Regions from separate parts of the Bradyrhizobium sp. USDA 4516 genome, predicted to be linked through region 1. Evidence: predicted binding sites of a transcription regulator. Region 1 holds the regulator's gene; the other holds the start of a gene.
What was found. The regulator LexA, encoded in region 1, represses DNA repair genes until DNA is damaged. The targets are predictions, from matches to a motif close to TGTTCNNNNTGTGTTCNG.

Region 1 (7,774 bases):
CTGACCATGGCCGACGTCAGCCATTACGGCGGCCTGATCGCCGGCAACGCCTTGCGCAATCCGCTCGATGCGGGTTTCGACGTGATGACGACGACATCGCACAAGACGCTTCGCGGGCCGCGTGGCGGCATCGTTCTTTGTCGCCGGGAGTTCGCCGGCAAGGTCGACGCGTCGGTGTTCCCGGGATTGCAGGGAGGTCCGCACATGAACGTTGTGGCCGGAACCGCGGTCACGCTGAAGAAGGCATCGACGTCCGATTTTCAGGCCTATGCAAGACTGGTCATGCGCAACGCGAAGGTCCTGGCCGAAGCGTTGATGGAACGCGGCATGACGTTGATCACCGGCGGAACCGATAATCACATGATGGTTGTGGATACGGTGGCCAGCGTCGGCGTGGACGGCGGCGCGGCCGAGAACATCCTCGACGCCGTCGGGATCACCGCAAACAAGCAGATCATTCCCGACGATCCGCGTCCGCCGCTCAAGCCGAGCGGCATTCGCCTCGGGACGCCGGCGGCGACCACGCGCGGCATGGGCGAGCCCGAAATGCGCCTCATCGCCGAACTCATTGCGGAGTCCCTCCGGTCGAAGGGAGATGCAGAGGTCGTCAAGCGACTGAGGTCGAACAGCGTCGAGATGTGCCGCGCCTTCCCCGTTCCGGGGATCGCGCCGTCCTCATAGGCGGCCGAGCCGCGTTCCTGTTCCGCGTCCGTCGCGTCACTCGGCAGGTCGTGAAGGTTCCCAGGGGAAGGACCGGAACGGAAATCGATGCTGTTCGTTGGACCGCATGATCTCGAAAGACGGAGCGTCCCCGCCGTGACCCGGAAAACCTTGCAAGCACGCTCGGAACAGGCGCTCGTCGTCATCATTCTCAGCACCGGTGCGCTGATCGGTTACCTCGGCCTGGCACTGTCCAGGCTGTGAGAGCGACGCCGGCGGGCACCAAGCCGCCGGCAGGCATCAAGTCGCTTGGTACCCTGAAAGCGCGCGCGCGTGCCACTGAGTTGCCCGACGCGGCAAGCCAAGCCCCGTAGCAAAAATATAGGGTGAAACGAAGAGCAAGGCTCGGACAGATCATGTCGCGAGAATACGGATGTTTGACGCACAAGCGACGACACCCGCCGTCGTCCCGGCGAAGGCCGGGACCCATTACCCCAAATCTCAATTGTTGCGCGACGCTGCGGCCACGATCCCGTTCCTGATCAAATGCGGTGGTTATGGGTCCGGCCTTCGCCGGGACGACGGTGGTGTGCGCGGGAACAGTCTCGCGATGAATGCAACGCCACGTACAATCCACACACCGGTCACTGAAATCGAGGACATTGCCGCCTGGCCGCCATTCTCGTACACGGTTTCATGCAATGACCTCGCAATTCACTCCCAACTCCGTCGACGTGCTGCTGTTCGATATCGGCCGCGTCGTGCTCGACATCAACTTTGACAGGGTGATGGCGCGCTGGGCGCAGCATGCCGGCTGTGCGCCTGCCGAGCTCGCCACGCGCTTTGTCGTCGACGACAGTTTCAAGCATCACGAGATCGGCCGGATCGACGACACAGCGTTCTTCGAAAGCCTGCGCCAAACGCTCGGCATCAACATCACGGACGCCCAGTTCCTCGAAGGCTGGAACGCGATCTTCACCGGCGAGATGCCGGGCATCGCCCCGCTGCTCGCGGCGGCCGCCAAGCGGATGCCGCTCTACGCCTTCTCCAACACCAATCCGGCCCATGTCGCGCATTTCTCGGTCACGCACGCCGAGCTGCTCAGCCATTTCCGCAACGTCTTCCTGTCCTCGAGCATCGGCTTCCGCAAACCCGACGCCGAGGCCTATGATCATGTGGTAAAAGCCATCGGCGTGCCGGCGTCGCAGATCCTGTTTTTCGACGACCTGGCCGCCAATATCGAAGGTGCGCGGGCGCGCGGCCTTCATGCTATCCACGTGACGTCGACGGATGACGTGGCAAGGGCTTTGACCGCACTTGGTATTGAAACTTAGGAATTGAGGAGCTCTGAGCGTGGCCCTGATGCCGGTTGCCGATGCCCTGTCCGCCGTCCTCGCCGGCGCCGAACCGCTGCCGGAGGAGATGGTCGCGCTCGATGCCGCCTACCACCGCACGCTTGCGCACGACCTCGCGGCGCTCCGCACCCAGCCGCCGCAGCCGATGTCGGCGATGGACGGCTATGCAGTGCGCGCCGCCGATGCGGCCGATCTAAAGGCCCGGCTCAAGGTGATCGGCGAAGTCGCCGCCGGACGGCCGTTCGAGCGGACGGTCGGCGCCGGCGAGGCGGTGCGGATCTTCACCGGCGGCGTGATCCCCAATGGCGCCGACGCTGTGATCATCCAGGAAGACACCGCCGTCGACGGCGACCACATCACGATCTCGGAGGCCGCCAGCGTCGGGCGGCACATCCGCCCGGCCGGGGTCGACTTCCGTGAGGGCGAGGTGCTGCTCGCCGGCGGCAGCCGCCTGTCCGACCGCGCGCTGTCGCTGGCGGCCGCCATGAACTATCCGGAACTTGCGGTGCGCCGCCGCCCGAAGGTCGCGGTGCTGGCGACCGGCGACGAGCTGGTGATGCCGGGCTCGCAGCCCGGTCCCGGCCAGATCGTCTATTCCAACGGCTACGCGCTGCGGGCGCTGGCGCGCGCCGAAGGCGCCGAGACCCTCGACCTCGGCGTTGCCGCCGACACGGTAGAGGCGACCACGGCGGGCATCCGCCGGGCACGCGAGGCCGGCGCCGATGTCCTCATCACGACAGGCGGCGCCTCGGTCGGCGACCACGATCTCGTCAAGCGGTCGCTGGAAGCCGAGGGCGTCGAGATGGCGTTCTGGCGGATTGCGATGCGGCCCGGCAAGCCGATGATGCATGGCCGGCTCGGCGCGATGCGGGTGATCGGTCTGCCCGGCAATCCGGTGTCGTCCTATGTCTGCGCCTTCCTGTTCCTGGTGCCGTTGATTCGGGCGCTGAGCGGCCGGAAAGTGATTCATCATCGCCGCGCGAGCGCCCTGCTCGGCCGCGACCTCGCCGCCAACGACCAGCGCGAGGACTATCTGCGTGCGCGGCTCGAAGCGCGCGAGGACGGCACGCTGATCGCAACGCCGGTGACGCAGCAGGACTCGTCGCTGCTCGGGAATCTCGCTGCGGCACGGGCACTTCTCGTGCGTCCGCCGTTTGCGGCAGCTGCCGTCAAGGGCAGCGAATGCGAGATTCTGACACTGCCCGAATAGGGTTTTCGCGCCCCGCCGATTGTGCGTTGCCCGACGCGTTCACCGGAAATTAAGTGGTTGCGGAACACATATCGAACATATAGTGTCCGTTCATGATTTGTTTCGAGTACTGGTGTCTACAATCGGGAAGCCGCGTGGAAGCAGGTGCATCGAGCACATGCTCCTGAGGTCAGGCCCGGCCTGCAGGCCCCACCAGAAGAGTCTCGGAATCGAACGACGCTATCAACCGGGGGAATACTCGAGATGCTCACGCGCAAACAGTACGAACTACTGCGTTTCATCAATGAACGTCTGAAAGAGGCCGGCGTACCGCCCTCCTTCGACGAGATGAAGGATGCGCTCGACCTGCGCTCGAAGTCCGGTATCCACCGCCTGATCACTGCGCTGGAGGAACGCGGTTTCATCCGCCGCCTGCCGAACCGCGCCCGCGCCATCGAGGTCATCAAGCTGCCCGAACTCTCGGCCGGCGGCGGCAACGGCCGCCGCGGCTTCACGCCCAGCGTCATCGAAGGCACCCTCGGCCGGCGCGCCAGCACGCCGCCGATTGCCGAGGACGACGGCAACCGTCCGGTCGCGGTCCCCGTGATGGGCCGGATCGCCGCCGGTACGCCGATCGAGGCGCTGCAGACCCGCAGCCACACCATCAGCGTGCCGCCCGACATGCTCGGTGCCGGCGAGCACTATGCGCTCGAGGTGCGCGGCGACTCGATGGTCGATGCCGGTATCCTCGACGGCGACATGGCGCTGATCCAGCGCAACGACGTCGCCAATACCGGCGACATCGTGGTGGCGCTGATCGACGAGGAGGAAGCCACCCTGAAGCGCTTCCGCCGCCGCGGCGCATCGATCGCGCTCGAGCCGGCCAACACCGCCTATGAAGTGCGCATCCTGCCGCCGAACCGGGTCCGCATCCAGGGCAAGCTGATCGGCCTTTATCGCAAATACTGAATTGCAAATACTTGCGGCGGCCGGGAACGAGCAACACGTCGGATCGTTCCTTGCATGATAGTGTAGCGTACGGCCTGCCCGATGCGCTCCGATACCTCTCGCGCAGCGTCGCGTGTTTGTGATCGGAGCGATCTCGGACCAGTCGTACAATCGCCCAGAAACGAGCAGACGCTCGTTCGCTATCGTCCACTCTGGTAGAGGCCCTAATGCCTCAAGGAGAGGCACGGGTCGCTACCTCGAAATGAGGAGCCATCCGATGTGTGACTATAGTCTGCACGCCGTGGCATCGCGCCCCGCCATTGTCGGAGAGACGCTGATCACGACGACGTTCCGCGGCACGTCGACCCGCGGCTTTGCTTCGGAGAATGACCCCACTGTCGCGGTCTGCATGCTGCCGGGCACCGAGCTCGCTTTCGCCGAGAACGTTCGCTACGACAGCCGCTGGATCTGGACCAAGACGCTGAACTATCGCGTCGGCGTGTTCAACGAAGTCGAGCCCGACGTGCCTGATCGGCATCATGACGCGGTCGAATTCCCCGACGGCAGCCATGTGCTGGTGACCCAGCTGGTCGAGGGACAGCGCGTCAGCGTGCTGCAATTGCCGGCGCTGCATCCGCCGGTCGAGCAGAAGCCGAAGGTTGTGGAGCGGCGGCCCTCCGCATTCGCAACCCTGTTTTTGGGTTGAGCGCATCGTCGCCGCGGAATGAGCTGTTCGGCGGCGGATGACCTAAGCAATTTCGGGCGACCCCGGACTCCCGCTTCCGGGGCGCTGAAGGAGATTTGCGTCGGCCGGCACCTTGGCGCATCATCGGGCACGGAGGACGTGCGCGGTGGTCGATAAGGTCACATGGCAAAAGGCTGGACGCGTCACGGAACCGGGCCGCTACATGTTCCGGTTCGGTTGGCTGACGGTAACGGCCGACGACCTGAAAGTCTGGGAGCAATTTCCCGAGGCTTCCTTCACCCTCGTCAAGAAGCCCGACGCCGGCCCCGACTCCGACGAATACCATCTCGGCCTGTTCGAGCTGCCGAGCGGCCCCTCGCCGGACCACGGCTAATCATCACCCTGCAGATCGGTCTCGGCCGGCGTCGCATCCACCGCAGGCCGCGGCGCGGCGGCGGGCGCGCGCAGCGTCGTTTCGCTCTCGCCGTCGCCGGGAACCGCCGGCGACCACGGCCGGTCGATCCCGCCGGGCTTGACCGCATCGACGGCGTAGCCGTCCCTGATCCTTCGCAGCACCAGCGCGCCGTGGCGGCGCAGCCGCTCGGCATCGATCACCGATGCCGCGCAGCCCTGCGGCGCCGGCCGCGCCGTCACGATCAGGGCTGCGCGCTCGCAGTCGTCCGCCAGCGCCTCCGGCCGGGTCGCCAGCGCGACGAAGGCGCCGCCGGGTCCCTGGGTCACGCAGCCGCCGGCATCGCACGAGACGCCCTCGCCGAGCGACGCATCGGTGGCGGTGCGCGCGTCGGCGTCCGCCGCCAGCCACTCCTTGACCAAAAATGCATCCTTGGCGCTCTGCATCAGATGCAGCCGTCCATCACCGCCACGCACCGCGACATTGCGGCCGTCGCCCGAGATCAGCACGTCCGGCTGCGGCACCCTGAGCGCCCAGACCGAGGCCACCAGCAGCAGCACCGCACCTGACCAGCGCAGCGGCGTGCGCAGCAGCCCGAGCAGGATGATGCCGGCGCTCGCTGCGATCAGCGGCCCGATGCCGAACGCCGCCATGCGGCCGACCGCGCCCGGGAGTGCGGCGACCCATTGCGTCACCAGGATCATCCAGTCGATGCCAAGACCCATGATCGCCCAGAACACGCCGTCGAAGCCGAATGGCATGGCGACGAGTCCGAGCAGGCCGGCCGGCATCACGACCGCCGAGACCACCGGCATCGCCGCGAGGTTGGCGAGCAGCCCGTAGGGCGTCACGCGGTGGAAATGGAACGCGGCATAGGGCGTCGTCGCCAGCCCCGCCACCAGCGAGGCCAGCATCAGCATCGTGAGCTCGCGGCCGCCCCACAGCGCAACCCGCGCAGTTGCCGAATGGTCGGGCGACGCCAGCAGGTTCGGCAGCCCGATCTGCACCAGCGCCACCAGCCCGAGCGTTGCCGCAAACGACATCTGGAAACTGGGATGCACCAGCGCCTCCGGCGCGATCGCGAGCACGATCAGCGCCGCCACCGCCAGCGTCCGGAAGGTGATCGCGCGGCGGTCGACGATCACGGCGAGCAGCACCACGGCGGTCATGAAGAACGACCGCTGCGTCGCAACCTCGGCGCCCGACAGCAGAAGATAGAATGCGGCGGCGACCAGCGCGGCCGCCGCCGCCCATTTCTTGATCGGATGCCCCGCCGTCAGCGCCGGAAACAGCGCGAGCAGCGCGCGCACCGCGAAAAACACGACGCCGGCGACCACGGCCATGTGGTAGCCGGAGATCGACAGCACGTGGCCGAGTCCCGAGATGAACATCGCATCGTTGACCGGCGTCGAGATCGCGTCGCGCCGGCCGGTGAGCAAGGCGGTCGCGATCGCGCGCTGGTCGCCGTCGAGCGTGGTGCGAATCCGCGCGTCGATGGCGTCGCGCAGGCCCTGCATGAAGGCGGCGTAGCGCAGCGCAAAGCCGCCGGTCGCAGGCGGCTCCCTGGTCTTGACGGCGCCCATCACGAAGCCGGAGGCGCCGATGCCCTGGAAATACAGGTCACGGCCGAAATCATAGGAGCCCGGGCGCTGCGGCCCGAGCGGCGGCAACAGCCGCGCCTTCAACTCAACGAAGCTGCCGACATCGGGCGCGGTGCCCTTCTTCACCGAGAGCCGGACCCGATTGAGCTTCGTCATGTCGCGCGGGCTCTCCATCGAAACCACGCGCAGCACGAAACGATCGGTCTTCTCGCGGATGTCGCGCGTCTCGACGAAGCCGGTCAGCGCCACCGAGAACATCGGCCGCGCCAGCACCGTGTGAGCGACGCGCGCCGTCTTCCAGGTCGCCGTCGCAAAGCCCGCGGCCACCGCGGCCAGCAGCGCGATGACGGGAAACACGCTGCGCCGCCGCAGCAGCAGCGCCAGCAGGCAGAGCAGGATTGCGACGGTGGCCGCGACCGACAGCACCGGCTCGTGCTCGGCCGCGAAATAGAACGCGATGCCGGTGCCGAACGCCACCGGCACCCAGGGCAACAGGCGGCCAGCGCCGGCCTCGGCGCGCGCCCATTGCCGCAATGTCTCGACGAGAGGCTTCCAGATGCCGGCGCGCACCGGGAGAAAGCCGCCGACCGGCGCAGCCGTGCGCGGCGGCCACGTCCCCGCGTAGCCGCGTTTGCCGCCCGGCGTCGTGCCCTGCTCCGCCATTCCGCTTGCGATCCCTGCCGGGCGGCAGGCTAGCGGATCGCCCCGTCACCCGACTAGCGGAACGGATGCAGAATACGGACCGGGAACGCCCGGGTATCTGGATCGTCCTGCGCCTTGCCTAGCTCGCGCCGGGCCACGGCTGCCGCCTGCGTCAAATCGATCGAGCCGAAAGTCTCACTAAGATACCGATCACATTAGGAATAGACTGTCCTGATGCCTCCGCTCCCGAAGAGACGGAGATGAGGCAGTGACGGCTCGCGG
Region 2 (7,774 bases), 5.5 Mb from region 1:
CGCGCCAAGACCAGCATCAACGAGCTGCTGCGGGATTGATCGCTTTTTCGCCGCGAGATCAGTCCATCACCGTCACCCTGAGGAGCCTGCGAAGCAGGCGTCTCGAAGGGTCGACGGCCACCAGCGGGGCCGTGCATCCTTCGAGGCTCGCCCAGCGGCGCAATTGCGCCGCAAGGCTCGCACCTCAGGACGACGGGTCTGGACTGATCGAACCAATTTCGATCCGACGCCGACATATCTCCGGGCCGCGAAGAATTGCCGCAGCCCGGAGCTTATTTTCATGGACTGGGCCAATTACCTGTTCGGCTTCAAGGGCCGCGTCAACCGGGCCAAATTCTGGCTCGCAGGGCTGATCATCGTCTGCTGGATGATGTTCCTGGCTTTGCTGGCGGTCTCGGCCGGCCTCGGCGGCAAGAACGGGTTCAGCTTCAATGTCGACGACATCTTCCGGGCCTTCGACCCCGACAGCTACAAATCGCTGAGCTGGGCCGGATTGCCGGCATTGCTGGTCAAGGCCTGCGGAACGTTCTTGTTCGTTTGGGTCTATGTCGCGGTCTCGATCAAGCGCCTGCACGACCGCGACAAGAGCGGCTGGTGGATGGTCCCGTTCTTCGCGATCCCGGGTCTCATGAGCCAGTTCTCGGACCGGCTCTCCGATGAATCCTATTGGGTGACGGCCGCGGGCCTGATCGTCTTCGTGCTTTACGTCTGGGGCTTCGTCGAGCTCGCCTTTCTGCGCGGCACCAGCTACCCCAATCGCTACGGCCCCAATCCGCTTGGGAAAACCCATGTGCGGCAAGGCCGCGACAGCGGGTCGCGCTCCGCGCGCGGCTGGGATCAGCAGAGCGAGCTCGATATCGTGCCGCACAAAGCTGGTCCACCCGCCGTGTGACGTGTTAAGCGAGGCGCATGAGTGATGCCGTCTCGATTACCCGCGATCTCGTTCGCTGCCCCTCCGTCACCCCGGCCGACGCCGGCGCGCTTGGCGTGCTCGAAAACCTGCTGAAAGCCGCAGGCTTCGAAGTCCACCGCGTGACCTTCTCCGAGCCCGGCACCGCCGATATCGACAACCTCTATGCGCGCATCGGCACCTCGGCGCCGCATATCACCTTCGCCGGCCACACCGACGTCGTGCCGCCTGGCGATGAAGCCGCGTGGACGCTCGGCGCGTTCTCCGGCGAGGTGAAGGACGGTTATCTCTATGGCCGCGGCGCCGTCGACATGAAGGGCGGTATCGCCTGCAGCGTCGCCGCGGTGCTGCAATATCTGCAGGACCACGGCGGCAAGCCACAAGAGAATGGCAACGGCTCGATCTCCTTCCTGATCACCGGCGATGAGGAAGACGTCTCGATCAACGGCACCGTCAAGCTGTTGAAATGGTGCGCCGAGCGTGGCGAGACATTCGATCATTGCGTGCTCGGCGAGCCCTCGAATGTCGAGGTGCTGGGCGACATGATCAAGATCGGCCGGCGCGGCTCGCAGTCCGGCACGCTGGTCGTCGAGGGCGTGCAGGGCCACGTCGCCTATCCGCACCGCGCCTCCAATCCGGTGCCTGATATCTCGCGGCTGATCGTGGCGCTGAGCGACGAGCCGCTCGATCACGGCAGCGCGCAGTTCCAGGCCAGCAACCTCGAATTCACCACCGTCGATGTCGGCAACACCGCGACCAACGTGATCCCCGGCCAGGCACGGGCGAAGTTCAACATCCGCTACAACGACAACCACACCCAGGAGAGCCTGCGGCAGATCGTCGATGAGCGGCTGGCGAAAGCCTGCGGCAATCGGATCCGCGCCCATATCGATTGGCAACCCTCGAACTCGAACGTGTTCGTCACCCAGCCCGGCCCGTTCACCGACCTCGCGGTCGCCGCGATCGAGGAGGTCACCGGCCGCAGGCCGGAGCTATCGACCTCCGGCGGCACCTCGGATGCGCGCTTCATCTCGAGCTATTGCCCGGTGATCGAATTCGGCCTGGTCGGTCAGACCATGCACCAGGTCGACGAGCGCACGCCGGTGGCTGATCTGGAGAAGCTGACGAAGATCTATCGCGGCGTGCTGGAGCGATATTTCGAGTAGGCCAGCCGCCCGGCTGGACAAAAACATCGAAAACAACCCCATGCACAGTAGGGGTTGGGGCTACCAGTCATCCACCTGCACCAGATACAGCGTGGTATTTCGGGTAGGCTCACACCCTACAAGATCATTCACACCGCCTAGTAATCCACCCGCATCAGGTAGAGCCCGTCCGGCGGCGCCACGGGGCCGCAGGCGGCGCGGTTGCGGGCGGCGAGCGCACCGGCAAGATCGTCGGCGCTCCAGCGACCCTCGCCGACCCAGACCAGCGAGCCCACCATCGAGCGCACCTGGCTGTGCAGGAACGAGCGCGCCGACGTCACGATGTTGATGGCGGCGCCATCACGGGTGACGTCGAGCTGATCGAGCGTCTTCTCCGGCGATTTGGCCTGGCACTCGGTGTCGCGGAAGGTGGTGAAATCGTGCTTGCCGAGCAGGCGCTGCGCGGCGGCGTGCATCGCGTCAGCATCGAGCGCGCGCGGCACGCGCCAGACGCGGCCGATGTCGAGCGCGAGGTTCGCGCGCGTGTTGGTGATGCGATAGAGATAGTGCCGCCTGGTCGCGGAGAACCGCGCCTCGAAATCGTCGGGCACGATGTCAGCCGCGAGCACGCCGATCGGATTGGGCCGCAGATGCGCATTCAGCCCGTCGCGAAAGCGGCCGGGCGGAAAATGCTTGGCGATGTCGCAATGCGCGACCTGGCCGCGCGCATGCACTCCGGCATCGGTACGCCCTGCGCCGTGGACGCGCACGTCCTCGCCGCAGATCGCCTTGACCGCCGCCTCCAGCGCGCCCTGCACGGTCGGCGCGGTGTCCTGGATCTGCCAGCCGGAGAACGGCGTGCCGTCATATTCGATGGTGAGCTTGTAGCGGGGCATCAGCCGAGCCGCGCAGGCGGCTTCAACGGCGTGCCGCGCAAGAAATCCGCTGCCTTCATCGGCGCCTTGCCGGCGCGCTGCAGTTCGAGGATCCGGATCGCGCCGTCGCCGCAGGCGATCGCGAAGTTGTCGTCGAGCACAGCGCCCGGTGCGCCCGAGCCTTTCGCCAGCTCGCAGCGCAGGATCTTCAGCCGCACCGGCTCGCCTTCGCCGGCAAGCTCGCACCAGGCGCCGGGAAACGGCGAGAGCCCGTGAATGTGCCGCAGCACCATATGCGCCGGCTGTGTCCAGTCGATCCGCGCCTCGGCCTTCTCGATCTTGGCCGCATAGGTGACGCCGTCCGCGCTCTGCTTCGTCAGTTGCAAGCCGCCGCGCCCGAGCGCCGCCATCGCGCGCACCATCAGGTCGGCACCGAGCGGCGCCAGCGCGTCGTGCAGATCGGATGCCGTCATACTGTCCGTGATCGGCAACCGCTCGGCCATCGCGACGTCGCCGGTGTCGAGGCCGACATCCATCTTCATCACCATCACGCCGCTCTCGGCATCGCCCGCCATGATGGCGCGGTTGATCGGCGCGGCGCCGCGCCAGCGCGGCAGCAACGAGGCATGCAGGTTGAAGCAGCCGAGCTTCGGCGCGTCGAGAATGGCCTGCGGCAGGATCATGCCATAGGCGACGACGACGGCGGCGTCTGCGTCATGCGCGCGAAACTCCTCGAGTGCTTCCGGCGTTTTGAGGGTCTTCGGCGTCAGCACGGGAATGCCGAGGCGGCGCGCCTCCTGCTCGACCGGCGTCGGCCGCAGCTGCAGGCCGCGTCGCCCGCCCGGCTTCGGCGCGCGGGTGTAGACCGCCACGACCTCATGGCCATGGGCTACGAGCTCCAGCAGCGTCGGCACCGCGAAATCGGGCGTGCCCATGAAGATCAGGCGGAGAGGCATTAAACAGGCTCGGTAGCAGTTGGAGTGCTTAAGCGCGAAGCGCGTCTTCGCACAAGAAGCCCCGGGCATCCACGTTTTCGGCGACAGCGAAGCAAGACGTGGATGGCCGGGTCAAGCCCGGCCATGACGCGTCCGGGAAAGCGACCGCGCCTACTCCGCCGCGCGCTTGGCGGCCTTCTCGAATTTCTTGAACACGCGGTCGCGCTTCAGTTTCGACAGATAATCCACGAACAGCACGCCGTTGAGATGATCGATTTCGTGCTGGATGCAGGTGGCGTAGAGTCCTTCCGCATCCTCCTCATGCACCGTGCCGTCGAGATCGGTGAATCGCACGCGCACCCGCGCCGGCCGCTCGACCTCCTCGTAATATTCGGGGATCGACAGGCAGCCCTCTTCGTACACCGACAGTTCTTCCGAACGCGCAATGATCTCCGGATTGATGAAGACGCGCGGCTTCGCCGTGGTCTCGCCGTTCTCGTCGCGCTTGGCGAGATCCATGGTGATCAGCCGCAGCGGCTGCGCGACCTGAATCGCCGCGAGCCCAATGCCGGGCGCGTCATACATGGTCTCGAGCATGTCGTCGGCCAGCTTGCGGATCTCCGGCGTCACCTTCTCGATCGGTTTCGACACCAGCCGCAACTGCTTGTCCGGCAGGATGATAATTTCTCTTAATGCCATGGCGGCGATTTAAGCTGCTGACTTCATGGGGTCAATGCGCTCAGGAACCCGTTAGGACAACGTTAACCACGTTTCTTCACTCCGCATTAACCCGGAAAATCAGGGATGCATTTCCCATAAGCGTTCCCTCTTCGTTCGCGCCGGGCCGCGAATCGGCTACAACTGCCGGCATGAACGAGATTCTCCTCACGATTGGCGACCTTCCCGTCCGTGTCTCCGACGCCTTGATCGGCCTTGGGGCGCTGGCGCTGATCCTGTTGTTCGCCATTGCGCTGGTGATCGCACGCGCCAGCCGGCGCGGCGCGGAACTCGCGATGGCCCAGGCCATCCGCGCCGACGAGCTGGAGGAGCGCCTCGCCGACATGCTCCGGGCCCAGAGCGAATCCTCCGGGCGGGTCGATGCCAAGGTTGATACTATGGCGCAGGCACTGGCCGGCCGCCAGGCCGAGATGGCCCGCGCCGTCAACGAGCGGCTCGATTCGGTGACCCACCGGGTCGGCCAGTCGATGGAGCAATCGACCCGCAACACGATGGATTCGCTGCGCGTGCTGCACGAGCGGCTCGGCATCATCGACCACGCCCACAAGAACCTCAACGAGCTCACCACCCAGGTGACGACGCTGCGCGACGTGCTCGCCAACAAGCAATCGCGCGGCGCCTTCGGCCAGGCGCGGATGGAGGCGATCGTCCAGGACGGCATGCCGAAGGGCTCGTTCGAGTTCCAGTACACGCTGACGTCGGGCAAGCGGCCGGACTGCGTGGTGTTTCTGCCCGACCAGCGCCCGCTCTGCATCGACGCGAAATTCCCGCTCGAGGCCATGACCGCGCTGCACGATGCGCGCAGCGACGAGGAGCGCAAATTCGCCAGCCAGCGGCTGCGCGCCGACGTGCTGAAGCATGTCAGCGACATCGCGGAGAAGTACCTGATCCCGGGCGAGACCCAGGACACCGCGCTGATGTTCGTGCCGTCGGAATCGGTCTATGCCGAGATCCATGACGGCTTCGACGACGTGATCCAGAAGGCCTATCGTGCCCGCGTCGTGCTGGTGTCGCCCTCGCTCTTGATGCTGGCGATCCAGGTGATGCAGCAGATCCTGAAGGACGCCCGCATTCGCGACGCCGCCGACCAGATCCGCAACGAGGTGATGCATCTCGGCGACGACCTCGGCCGCCTGCGCGAGCGCGTGCTCAAGCTGCAGACCCATTTCGGCCAGGTGAACGAGGACGTCAGGCAGATCCTGATCTCCGCCGACAAGATCGAGAAACGCGCCGGCCGGATCGAGGAACTCGACTTCAGCAAGTCCGAGACCCCGATCGAGGTCCCCCGCTTCGTCAAGCCCGCCCCCGACCTGTTCCCCGCCCCGCGCAAGCTGCAGGCAGGGGAGTAGCCACCTCGCCCCGCTTGCGGGGAGAGGTCGAAATTCGCGCATCGCGCGAATTTCGGGTGAGGGGGAGCTTCCGCATACTGCGCACGGCATAATTCGCTGAGAAAGCCCCTCACCCCAACCCTCTCCCCGCGAAAGAGCGGGGAGAGGGAGCCAAGGCAGCTGCGGTCGAATCTGCTAACAGAGGGGCATGACCGCGCCCGAAGTGACCGCGACCCAGTCGGAAAAGAATCCCCCCGCCGCCACCTCGTGGCGCGACAGTTTTGCGGTGTATCTGCAGCCGCGGGTGCTGATCGTGCTGCTGCTGGGCTTCTCCTCGGGGCTGCCGCTGGCACTGTCGGGCTCGACGCTGCAGGTCTGGATGAAGGAGGCCGGGGTCGATCTCGGCACCATCGGGCTGCTGGCGCTGATCGGCACGCCCTACACGCTGAAATTCCTCTGGGCGCCGCTGGTCGACGCGCTGCATGTTCCGCTGTTCACGCAGATGTTCGGCCGCCGCCGCGGCTGGCTGCTGTTCTCGCAGCTGCTGCTGATCGCGGCGATCCTGGTGCTGGCGATGGCCGATCCGGCGCGATCGCCGTGGTTCGCGGCCTTCGCCGCGCTGCTGGTCGCAACCGCATCGTCGACGCAGGACATCGTGGTCGATGCCTTCCGCGTCGAAAGCCTGCCTGAAAGCGAGCAGGCCGCCGGCATGGCGTCCTATGTCGCGGCCTACCGCGTCGGCATGCTGGTCTCGACCGCAGGCGCGCTGTTCATCGTCAGCGGCTTCGAGTCCGCTGGCCTCGTGCGCCTGTCGGCCTGGATGTGGGGCTATGTGGTGATGGCCGCGCTGGTCGTGATCGGCATCGTCACCGCGCTTGCGGCGACCGAGCCGACGCAATCGAAGGGCGCGGAGGCGGCGACGCATGCGCAGAACGCGGCCGAACGCGTGCTACATGCCGCGCTCGGCGCGTTCTCCGAGTTCCTCAGCCGCAAGGACGCCTTCGCGGCGCTCGCCTTTGTGGTGCTGTTCAAGTTCACCGACGCGTTTTCAGGCACCATGACCGCGCCGTTCGTGATCGACATCGGCTTTTCCAAGGTCGATTACGCGGCGATCGTGAAAGGCGTCGGCCTTGCCGCGACCCTGATCGGCGGCTTTGCCGGCGGCTTCGTGGCGCGGCGCTATTCGCTCGCGACCAGCCTCTGGATCGGCGGCGTGCTGCAGGCGGTCGCCAATCTCTCATTCTCCTGGCTCGCCCATGTCGGCGTCGATCAATGGGCGCTCGCGCTTGCGATCACCGCGGAGAATTTCACCAGCGCGATCGGCACCGTGATCTTCGTCGCCTATTTGTCGGCGCTGTGCCGCAATCCGCTGCACACCGCGACCCAGTACGCGCTGCTCACGGCGCTCGCCGCGGTCGGCCGCACCTATCTGTCGTCAGGCGCCGGTTATGTCGCCAAGGCCGTCGGCTGGCAGATGTTCTTCGTGATCTGCGTGCTGGTCGCGATCCCGAGCCTGATCCTGCTCGCCTGGCTGCAGCGGCGCGGGCATTTCGACGAACTGGGGCCGGTCAGGGTCTAGCTCCCCTGTCATCACCCGTCAGTGATCTGTCCGGGCTAAACACTCGACCGGGTGATCCAGTATTCCAGAGGCGTTCGTGATTCGGTGGAGAAGCTGCGGCGTACTGGATCGCCCGGTCGAGTGTTTAGCCCGGACAGATCACTGACGGGTGTTCGGAGACATAGCTGACACATCAACATTGGCTGGATTGGTCCGATTCGGGAGGCCGTCCATGCCGTGGAGTGAGGTGTCAGTAATGGATCAGCGCCACGAGTTCGTGCGGCT

Region 2: the regulator LexA is predicted to act here: its motif matches at 4,686-4,703, upstream of ACVI1L_RS10770 (DNA recombination protein RmuC).

What each region holds. Positions count from the first base shown of each region.
Region 1 is NZ_JBSRXT010000001.1:7,758,967-7,766,740, forward strand. Features, by position in the region: gene ACVI1L_RS35760 (serine hydroxymethyltransferase) at 1-681, shown strand, start outside; gene ACVI1L_RS35765 (hypothetical protein) at 769-924, shown strand; gene ACVI1L_RS35770 (HAD family hydrolase) at 1,362-1,994, shown strand; gene ACVI1L_RS35775 (molybdopterin molybdotransferase MoeA) at 2,014-3,225, shown strand; gene lexA (transcriptional repressor LexA) at 3,469-4,173, shown strand; gene ACVI1L_RS35785 (hypothetical protein) at 4,430-4,858, shown strand; gene ACVI1L_RS35790 (hypothetical protein) at 5,004-5,231, shown strand; gene ACVI1L_RS35795 (ComEC/Rec2 family competence protein) at 5,228-7,513, opposite strand.
Region 2 is NZ_JBSRXT010000001.1:2,305,526-2,313,299, forward strand. Features, by position in the region: gene dapD (2,3,4,5-tetrahydropyridine-2,6-dicarboxylate N-succinyltransferase) at 1-39, shown strand, start outside; gene ACVI1L_RS10745 (DUF805 domain-containing protein) at 281-892, shown strand; gene dapE (succinyl-diaminopimelate desuccinylase) at 910-2,076, shown strand; gene truA (tRNA pseudouridine(38-40) synthase TruA) at 2,214-2,951, opposite strand; gene fmt (methionyl-tRNA formyltransferase) at 2,951-3,886, opposite strand; gene def (peptide deformylase) at 4,037-4,564, opposite strand; gene ACVI1L_RS10770 (DNA recombination protein RmuC) at 4,735-5,952, shown strand; gene ACVI1L_RS10775 (AmpG family muropeptide MFS transporter) at 6,140-7,510, shown strand; gene ACVI1L_RS10780 (IS481 family transposase) at 7,722-7,774, shown strand, end outside.